4 regions of the Arthrobacter sp. RCC_34 genome follow, and region 3 is predicted to be linked to each of the others. Evidence: riboswitches for the same ligand, from Rfam matches in the RefSeq annotation. Region 3 holds a riboswitch; each other region holds the start of a gene.
The links. A riboswitch is a leader RNA that binds a small molecule or an ion and turns the genes downstream of it on or off. The one in region 3 is predicted to bind S-adenosylmethionine.

Region 1 (2,190 bases), on a different contig from region 3:
CACGAAGCAGGATCCGAAGAGCGACCGCGCCGCGACCACGCGGTCTCCGGCGGCGAGCAGCGCGCCGAGGGCCGTGAACACCGCGGACATGCCGGACGCCGTCGCAAAGCACGCCTCGGTGCCTTCGAGCAGCCGTAGCCGCTCCTGGAAGGTGGCGACGGTCGGATTGCCGTAACGGGAGTAGACGAAGCGCTCGTCCTCACCGGTGAAGGCTCGTTCGGCGGCCTCGGCCGAGTCGTAGACGAAGCCCGAGTTCAGGAACAGCGCCTCGGAGGTTTCGTAGAAGCCGGTGCGGTCCAGCCCGCCCCGGACGGCCTGCGTTGCCGGCGACCAGGACGCGGCCTCAGGATTGAACGCCATGTCTCACGCTCCGATGGTGGTCGGTAGGCCGCTGTTCTTCCAGCCGTTCACGGTGCGCTCCCCGAACCGGTCCGGGACGCCCTCGAAGCCTTCCAGGACGTTGTACGAGGACCAGCCCGCCGCCGTCGCGGCTTCCGCCGCGGCGATCGACCGCTGTCCGGAACGGCACAGGAACACGAGGTCCGCGGTGCCGGCCTCCGGGGCCTGCTCGGCGAGCTCCGCGAGGAACCCCTGGTTCGGCACGCCGCCGGCCAGGTTCCACTGGATGAACAAGGGGTCGCCGGACGGGGTCTTCGGGCGGCCGATGTGCGCCCACTCCGCCTCGGTGCGCACGTCCACGAGGACGGCGCCGTCCTTGAGTTTGTCCCACGCCTGCTGTGGCGTCAGGTCGCCCGCGTAGCTCACAGGGCACCGCCGTAGGGGGCGAAGCCGGTGGCGGGGACGGCGTACGGGTCGACGACCGGGGCCGGCGGCGCGGGCGGCGCGTACGGCAGGACGACGGCCTGGGCCGCGATCACCGTCTCACCGTTGAAGGTCACGGACGGGCTGCCGTAGAGGATGTACCCGTCGGCCAGGGCAGCCGAGACCCGTTCGCAGAATTCGCGGGTGTCCGGGCCGGTCAGCAGGCGGTAGGGCAGGAGGGCGGGCGCAGCGGCAGGCGCCGTCGTGGGTTCGGCCTGGGGCGCGACGCCGGGCGCAGCGGCAGTGGCCTGCTCACCGGCGGGGGCGGTCGCCGTCGTCGTGGCGGCCTTCGCAGGAGAGGCCTTGGCGGCTGCCGGTGTGGCGGCCGCAGCCTTCGTGGTGCGCGGAGCCCGGGTGGCGGGCTTGGCCGGGGTGCTCCGGGGAGTCGTGACCTTGGCGGCGCCGGCGGTTCCGGCAGTGGCGGACGTGGGTTCTTTGCGGGCAGGCAAGTGGGGGCTCCTTCGCGCTTGCAGTTGACACATGCCGAGTAGTCACCTGAGGCACCCCGCCGCGTCTGGAGGGTTGCCGACCGGTCAGTCAGGGCTTGTCACCGGTACTCGTTACTCTGCAAAAAATCTAGCACCAGGCCCCGGAGAGAAGTGTGACGGGAGGCTTCATCTTGTGTCATGAACCGGGCCGGCAGTGCTGACGGAATCGCCCCCGGAAACGTGGTTCACCCCGGGAAATTTCAGGGGGTGAACCACGTTTCCGGGGGTGGAAGCTCGGGAACCTGCCGGGCCCGCCGCTGAGCCCGTCAGTCGAGCGTGACCACGACCTTGCCGCGGACGTGGCCCTCCTCCAGGAGCCGGTAGGCGTCCGCCACCTGTTCCACGGGGAAGGTCGCTTCGAGCGGCAGCACGAGGGAACCGTCGGCGAGGCCCGCCGCGATGCGCTCCAGCGCGCCCGGGCCGGCATCCCCGCCACCGGTCGCGGTGAATCCGCCATCCGGATGGCCGTGCGCGGCGATCGCCGTGATGCGCTCCGCGGGGACACCGAAGCCCTGAGCCACGGTGATCACCTCGGCGCCGTTGAGGTCAGCTGCGGCGGTGGGCGTGCCGATCTCCGCGACGCGCTCGGCCAGGCCCGCGCCGTACGTGACGGGCAGGGCGCCGAGCTCCCGGAGGAACTCGTGATTGCGTTCGGACGCGGTGCCGATCACCGTGGCTCCGGTCGCGACGGCGAGCTGCGTGGCGAGAACGCCCACGCCACCCGCGGCCCCGCCGATCAGCACGGTGTCCTCCGGCGTCAGCTTCAACTGGTCGATCGCGGCGGCCGCGGTCCGTCCGGCGATGTCCAAGGTCGCGGCCAGCTCATCCGAGAGCCCGTCGGGAGTGCGGTGCAGTCCGCTCGCGAGGACCAGGACGAAGT
Region 2 (2,190 bases), 350 kb from region 3:
CAGAACGACTCTTCAGCGAGCGCTCCCGTCCCAGCCTCGCCCTCCGCCCGAAACCCCTACGCCGCGGCGGCGGGGACCAGGACCCAGAGGACCTCGACTTCCTCGTCGGTCGGGTTCAGCCAAGTGTGGGGTTCACGGCCAGGGAAGCTCAGGGTGTCCCCGGCGGAGAGTTCGTAGCGTTCATTGGAGAGGATCAGCACGATCCGGCCCCGGACCACATGCAGCACGTCCACATCGCAGTCCACGGAGTACAGCTCCGACTCGCCCTTGCCCCCGGGCTCGATGACACCCCTCAGCAACTGCACTCGCCGTTCGGAACGGGCGGTGAGCAAGGTCTCGATGATCCCGTCACCACCGAAGGAGATCTTGGGCGCTTCGTCCGCGCGGGTCAGGGCCACATCGGTCGCCGCGAACAGGTCGCCGATGTCGACCGAGAGCACCTGGCAGAGCGTCACCAGGGATGCTACGGACGGGGAGGTGAGATCGCGTTCCACGCGGGACAGGAAACCCTTGGTCAGACCGGTCACGTCGGCCACCTGCTCGATTGTCATGCGCTGAGCCTTGCGGGCCGCGCGGATCCGCGACCCGATATTGATCGGCGCGTTGCTCGGCTCGATGGGGAGGGCTTTCATGATGGCCTTTCATTCACGGGCGCCGCTCGAGGTGGGGGTTCCACGAGTTGGGCACGGAAGTGTTCCCGGTCACGTTGGGCTGCTTCTGGAAGCGAGTTTAGTACCAGGGATCAAGTTATGCCTGCACCTCAACTCGGTTCCGTTCCCGTCGGAGTCTCCCCAGCTCAACACCGCGTCACAGGGCCGTCCGCGAGCCGATGATCCCTGCCGCGCTCCGCCGTCGTCGGCTACAGTGTAGTCAGCTTCACGAGAGGTGGCGCCAAGCTCCGACTGGCCACCCGCCAACCCCATGTTCACGGGTGGCTCGGATGCAGAAGCGGCCCCGTTCTCCTGGCGGGGCAAGAGCACACGCAAGGATTTTCATGTCCGTCACCGTCCTGCCTGCCGTCGACCTCCAGAGCGGCCGCGTCACTCTATTCCTCCACGGCGCCGACCACCACTACTTCTGCGCGCAGCCGCATCAGCTGATCGACGCGCTGAACCGGGCGGTCCGGCGTCCAGCCTGGGAGCACGACGGCGTGCTGACGGTCCGCGTCGCGACCGCGGGGCGGCGGGACGGACGGGAGCTCCACTTCAGCCTGCTGCCACTGTCTGGATTGCGGTCCACCGAAACCGGAAGCGTCGGTGAACCGTCCGAAAATCCGCGGAATTTCGCGCTACAGTGAGGGCTGCGCAATGGGGCGCCACCTCCGACCACACCTCAGGAGCAGGATCCCATGAACACCCCTCAGGCCTCGCCCGCCGAAATCCGGCGCTGGCAGCAGTACCTTGCGGACGAACGCGCCGAAGCCTCCGTATACCGCGATCTGGCCGCCCGCCGGGAAGGGGAGGAGAAGGCCATCCTCCTGGCCCTCGCCGAAGCCGAAGGCCGGCATGAAGCCCACTGGCTCACGCTGCTCGGCGACCAGGCGGACAAGTCCCGCCATGCTTCCCTCAACAGCCGCTTCCTGGGCTTTTTGGCCCGGAACTTCGGCTCCGTGTTCGTCCTGGCACTGGCGCAGCGGGCCGAAGGCCGTTCCCCCTACGCGACCGATCCGCATGCGACGCCCGCCATGGCCGCCGACGAGCAGATCCATGAAGAGGTCGTGCGAGGCCTCGCGACCCGCGGCCGCGCCCGCCTGTCGGGAACGTTCCGCGCCGCGGTGTTCGGGGCGAACGACGGCCTGGTCAGCAACCTCTCCCTCGTCATGGGCATGGCCGCGACCGGCGTCGACAGCCAGGTGGTCCTGTTCAGCGGCGTCGCAGGCCTGCTGGCCGGCGCCCTCTCGATGGGCGCGGGCGAATACGTCTCGGTCCGTTCGCAGCGTGAGCTCCTGGAGGCCAGCCGCCCCACGCAGATCACGCTCGACGCAGCCCCTCGTCTCGATCTGGAACACAACGAGCTCGTCCTGGTGTACCTGGCGCGCGGCATGAGCCGGGAGGCCGCCGAACACCGCGCCGCGGAACGGATGGGCCGTTTCACCTGCGACTGCGACCCGAGCCTGTCCTTGCAGCCCGAGGCCCCTGAAACCACGAACGAGCATGAGGAGATCGGCACCGCCTGGGGAGCCGCCTCGTC
Region 3 (2,190 bases):
GTCCAGGACTTCCACGACCTCAAGATATTTGTGGTCGGCCAAGGGGAAGATCATGTTGCGGGTGCCGAAACGGGGGTGTACCCCACCGCGCACCGCGTGCAGTCCAAGAGCGGCAGAAATGCGCTCCGCCGTGGCCTCCAGGCCATCGCGTTCACAAGCGTAAGAAACGTGATCCATGCGCATGGCATCATCCTTGCACTTTGTGAGTAGGCACTCAGCTTAGGGTTACCTAAGTCACGCGGCGGCGGCGGATCCCGGGGAGCCCGCGCGAAAATCCCCGGTTCCGGGCCCGGGTGTCTGGGCCCGGAATGCGCGCTCAGGGTGTGCTGGAGCGGCTGGGCCGGCGGCAGAGGTCCCTGGCTGGGGATGCCCTGCAGAGCAGTTGCAGAGCTTGCTCAGTCGCAGACCCTGACGTGGCGGTAGCCCAGGACCTTGTCCCCGGCCCTGTTGTACACATTGGCCGCGATGCCGACGCACTTGCCCCTCATGTTCGTGAGCTGGACCCCGCCGGCGTAGTACTCGTAGATCCCGTGGTCGTGGGAGTACACCGAGCTCGTGGCGATGTTGAGCTGGAGGTTGGTGGCGCCGGCCTTGTTGTCGTAGAGCATGGCGCAGGCCGTGCCGCCGTTGTTGGTGGAGTACCAGTACTGGATGGTGGCGGTGGTTCCGGCCACCGCATAGGTTTTCTTCTTGATCCCGGAACATTGCTTCACGACCTGGCCGTGCTGTTCCAGCGTCCCGGCGGACGCCGGAGCGCTCGAGGCCAGCAGGCCCGCCAGGGCGAGCCCGGCGGCGGCTGCGGTCGCCAGGAGGCGCCGGCCGAACCGCCGTGCCTGATGTGTCTGAATCCCCATGATGAAACTCCTCGATGGTGCGGGTGAGTGATGGTCCAAAGTCAACCCCACCGCGCTGAGGAGGGGAATGGGCAGACCTCCCCATCCGCCCTGCCCGTCGCAGCCGGCGGCCTCTGGGACGTTCTGTGACGCGCCCCCTTTTCCGCGCTCCGTCCGTCCCCCTACCCTGAGTTGCAGGTCATGAGTGCCAGCATCGAGCCCCGGCTTGCTGGCCGGCAACCCTCCGTCCGCGGCGGGGTGCCCCGGGTGAAGACCAGGCGGGTCGGCATGCACGCCGGCACGCAAGCGCGGGCCGTGGGCGCCGTCTCTTTCCCTTCAGGTTCTCCTTCAGGAAGGCTGACGCCGCGATGGTGGGGGAGACCGTTCCTGGCCCTTGAAATCTAAGGAAAGCCATGACCAACAACTGGTCCTTCGAAACCCGCCAGATCCATGTCGGACAGGAGCCGGACGCCGTCACCGGCGCGCGGGCCCTGCCGATCTACCAGACCACGTCCTTCGTGTTCCCGAGTGCCGAGAGCGCCGCCAACCGCTTCGCGCTCGCCGAGCTGGCGCCCATCTACACCCGCATCGGCAACCCGACGCAGGATGCCGTCGAGCAGCGCATCGCCAGTCTCGAAGGCGGTCTGGCGGCCCTGCTGCTCAGCTCCGGCCAGGCCGCGGAGACGTTCGCCATCCTCAACGTCGCGGAGGCGGGCGACCACGTGGTGGCCAGCCCCAGCCTGTACGGCGGCACCTACAACCTGCTGGCCAACACCCTGAAGAAGTTCGGCATCGAGGTCACTTTCGTCGAGGATCCGGACAATCTGGACCACTGGCGCGCCGCCGTGCGGCCGAACACCAAGCTCTTCTTCGCCGAGGTGGTCTCCAACCCGCGGCAGGACATCCTGGACATCGAGGGCGTGGCCTCCGTGGCGCACGAATCCGGCGTCCCGCTGATCGTGGACAACACCCTTGCCACCCCGTACCTCATCCGGCCTCTCGAGTGGGGCGCGGACATCGTGGTGCATTCGGCCACCAAGTACCTGGGCGGCCACGGCAGCGCGATCGCCGGCGTGATCGTGGACTCCGGCAAGTTCGACTTCGGCGCGGACCCGGAGAAGTTCCCGGGCTTCAACACCCCGGACGAGAGCTACAACGGACTCGTCTACGCCCGTGACCTCGGCGCGGACGGTGCGCTGGGCGCCAACCTCAGCTACATCCTGAAGGCCCGCGTGCAGCTGCTGCGTGACCTCGGATCCGCCGTCAGCCCGTTCAACGCGTTCCTCATCGCGCAGGGTCTTGAGACGCTGAGCCTCCGCGTCGAGCGCCACGTGGAGAACGCGCTGAAGGTGGCTGA
Region 4 (2,190 bases), on a different contig from region 3:
GACCTGGGTCGCCCGGGCCAGGGTGGCCGCGCCGAGGACGTTCGGGGAGCCGCCCTCATGGCGTGCCGGGCCGGTGGTCCACACGACCGAGTCGAGGCGGGCCTCCCGCACGGCGCCGCCGCCGAGCAGGTGAGGGGTGCCGGCGTCGAGCCAATCGGCACGGCCCACCAGGACTCCGGCGCCGAACGGCGCGTACAGCTTGTGGCCGGAGAAGGCGAGGAAGTCGACGTCGAGCGCGGTGATGTCGATCCGGCGGTGCGGCGCCAGCTGAGCGGCATCCACGACGATCCGCGCGCCGTACTCGTGTGCCAGGGCGGCGAGCTCGGCGATCGGCAGGATCTCCCCGGTGACATTCGACGCGCCGGTGACGGCCAGGAGCGCGACGCCTCCGGTCTCGAGCTCCTCGCGCAGGGCGTCCACGGTGGCCGCGATGGTCTCCCGCGCCACCAGGCTCCGGTGACCGACCCGCTGCCAGGGGAGCAGATTGGCGTGGTGCTCGATGTCCAGGTAGAGCACGTCACCGGCCTGCTCGCCCTGGCGCTGGGGCAGGCAGCCCGCCAGCACGTTCAGCGAGTCGGTGGTGTTGCGCGTGAAGATCACCAGGTCATCCGGGCGTCCGCCCACGAAGCCGCGCACGATCTCCCGGGCGTTCTCGTACACCGAGGTGCTGATCTGCGAGGCGTAGCCGGCGCCGCGGTGCACGCTCGCGTAGTAGGGCAGGATCTCGTTCAGGTAGGCGGACACCACGCTGAGCGCGGGGGCCGAGGCGCCGTAATCGAGATTGGCGTACCGGACCGTGCCGCCTTGGATGAGCGGGGCCTGGATCTCCGCGCCGGTGACCGCCGCGAACGGATTGGCGGCCAGCGACGGCGCGTGGGAGCGTCCGCTTCCGGCGACGGCGGAGCGGGGGGCAAGGGTGTTGACGGACATGCTGGGACCTCTGCATCGTGGAGGGGCCCGCACAGGCGGGCACCGCGCTTGCCGCACCACTTTCTGTGGCCGGCCTGGTCGTCACCCGGGGCACCCCACCGCGTCTGGAGGGTTGCCGGCCAGCAAACCGGGGTTTAGCGCTGGCACTCGTGACCTGATTACGAGCGTAAAACAGCGGCGCGTCCCCGAAGGAACGCGCCGCCAATATTACGTGGAATATGACCTGATCAGGGGGCCTGCAGCAGATCGTCGAGGCCGGGATTGAGCCGACGGAGGAACTCCGAGTGGAGGATGCCGTTACTGGCCACCGCATTGCCGCCGAACGGCCCGTCCTGTCCGTCCAGCGAGGTGAAGCGGCCGCCGGCCTCGGTGACGATCGGCACGAGCGCGGCCATGTCATAGAGGTTCAGCTCCGGCTCGCAGGCGAGGTCCACGGCGCCTTCGGCCAGGAGGCAGTAAGACCAGAAATCGCCGTAGGCGCGGGTGCGCCAGACCGTGTCGTGGAGGTTGAGGAACTCGTCCCGCAGGCCGAGCTCCTTCCAGCCGCCCAGGCTGGAGTAGGACAGGGAGGCGTCCTCGAGGCGGTGGACGTCGGACACCTTCAGCCGAGTGGCCGAGGCGAGGGAACGGCCCGTGTAGGCGCCATGGCCCTTGGAAGCCCACCAACGGCGGCCCAGGGCGGGAGCGCTGACGACGCCGACCACCACCTGGTCGTCCTCGATGAGGGCGATCAGCGTGGCCCAGACCGGCACACCGCGCACGAAGTTCTTGGTGCCGTCGATCGGATCGATCACCCAGCGGCGGGAGGAGTGGCCCGTGGTGCCGAACTCCTCGCCGATGACGGAATCCCGCGGCCGGGCCCGGGACAGCTGGGCGCGGATGTACTCCTCGGCGCTCCGGTCCGCATCGCTCACCGGCGTCAGATCAGGCTTGGTCTCGACCTTCAGATCCTGGGCTTTGAAGCGCGCCATGGTCTGGGCATCCACCTGGTCCGCCATGACATGGGCAAGCCGGAGGTCATCGGTGTAGTTCTGGGAGGAGTCCATCATGGGTTAAACCGTACCCACAAAGCACGCATCCCAGCTCATCCGGGGCGTGGACGTGACCGCGCCGTCAGGGAGTGCCGAGCTCCTTGGCTTCGCGTTCCTCCTGCGTTCCGGCGTCCAGCACCCGGCGCAGCGACTCCAGCCGCGAGGCGCCGGCGGGTCCGGCGTGGCCCTCGGCCACCCAGGCGTCCAGGCCGCAGCCGATCGCCTGCGC

Region 1: it holds a riboswitch for S-adenosylmethionine, as region 3 does, so the genes downstream of both, AB6732_RS12510 (DUF1737 domain-containing protein) here and AB6732_RS09740 (bifunctional o-acetylhomoserine/o-acetylserine sulfhydrylase) in region 3, are expected to answer to the same signal.
Region 2: it holds a riboswitch for S-adenosylmethionine, as region 3 does, so the genes downstream of both, AB6732_RS11185 (hypothetical protein) here and AB6732_RS09740 (bifunctional o-acetylhomoserine/o-acetylserine sulfhydrylase) in region 3, are expected to answer to the same signal.
Region 4: it holds a riboswitch for S-adenosylmethionine, as region 3 does, so the genes downstream of both, AB6732_RS03350 (aminotransferase class V-fold PLP-dependent enzyme) here and AB6732_RS09740 (bifunctional o-acetylhomoserine/o-acetylserine sulfhydrylase) in region 3, are expected to answer to the same signal.

Annotation. Positions count from the first base shown of each region.
Region 1 covers NZ_JBFUPW010000003.1:168,502-170,691, reverse strand. The annotation lists gene AB6732_RS12520 (O-succinylhomoserine sulfhydrylase) at 1-360, opposite strand, end outside; gene AB6732_RS12515 (rhodanese-like domain-containing protein) at 364-765, opposite strand; gene AB6732_RS12510 (DUF1737 domain-containing protein) at 762-1,271, opposite strand; SAM riboswitch class IV at 1,281-1,387, opposite strand; gene AB6732_RS12505 (NADP-dependent oxidoreductase) at 1,577-2,190, opposite strand, start outside.
Region 2 covers NZ_JBFUPW010000002.1:544,296-546,485, forward strand. The annotation lists gene AB6732_RS11180 (helix-turn-helix domain-containing protein) at 57-632, opposite strand; SAM riboswitch class IV at 875-983, shown strand; gene AB6732_RS11185 (hypothetical protein) at 995-1,297, shown strand; gene AB6732_RS11190 (VIT1/CCC1 transporter family protein) at 1,349-2,190, shown strand, end outside.
Region 3 covers NZ_JBFUPW010000002.1:195,761-197,950, reverse strand. The annotation lists gene AB6732_RS09750 (VOC family protein) at 1-183, opposite strand, end outside; gene AB6732_RS09745 (hypothetical protein) at 396-854, opposite strand; SAM riboswitch class IV at 1,031-1,148, shown strand; gene AB6732_RS09740 (bifunctional o-acetylhomoserine/o-acetylserine sulfhydrylase) at 1,247-2,190, shown strand, end outside.
Region 4 covers NZ_JBFUPW010000001.1:722,674-724,863, forward strand. The annotation lists gene AB6732_RS03350 (aminotransferase class V-fold PLP-dependent enzyme) at 1-930, opposite strand, end outside; SAM riboswitch class IV at 970-1,085, opposite strand; gene hisN (histidinol-phosphatase) at 1,158-1,979, opposite strand; gene AB6732_RS03360 (ribosome small subunit-dependent GTPase A) at 2,044-2,190, opposite strand, start outside.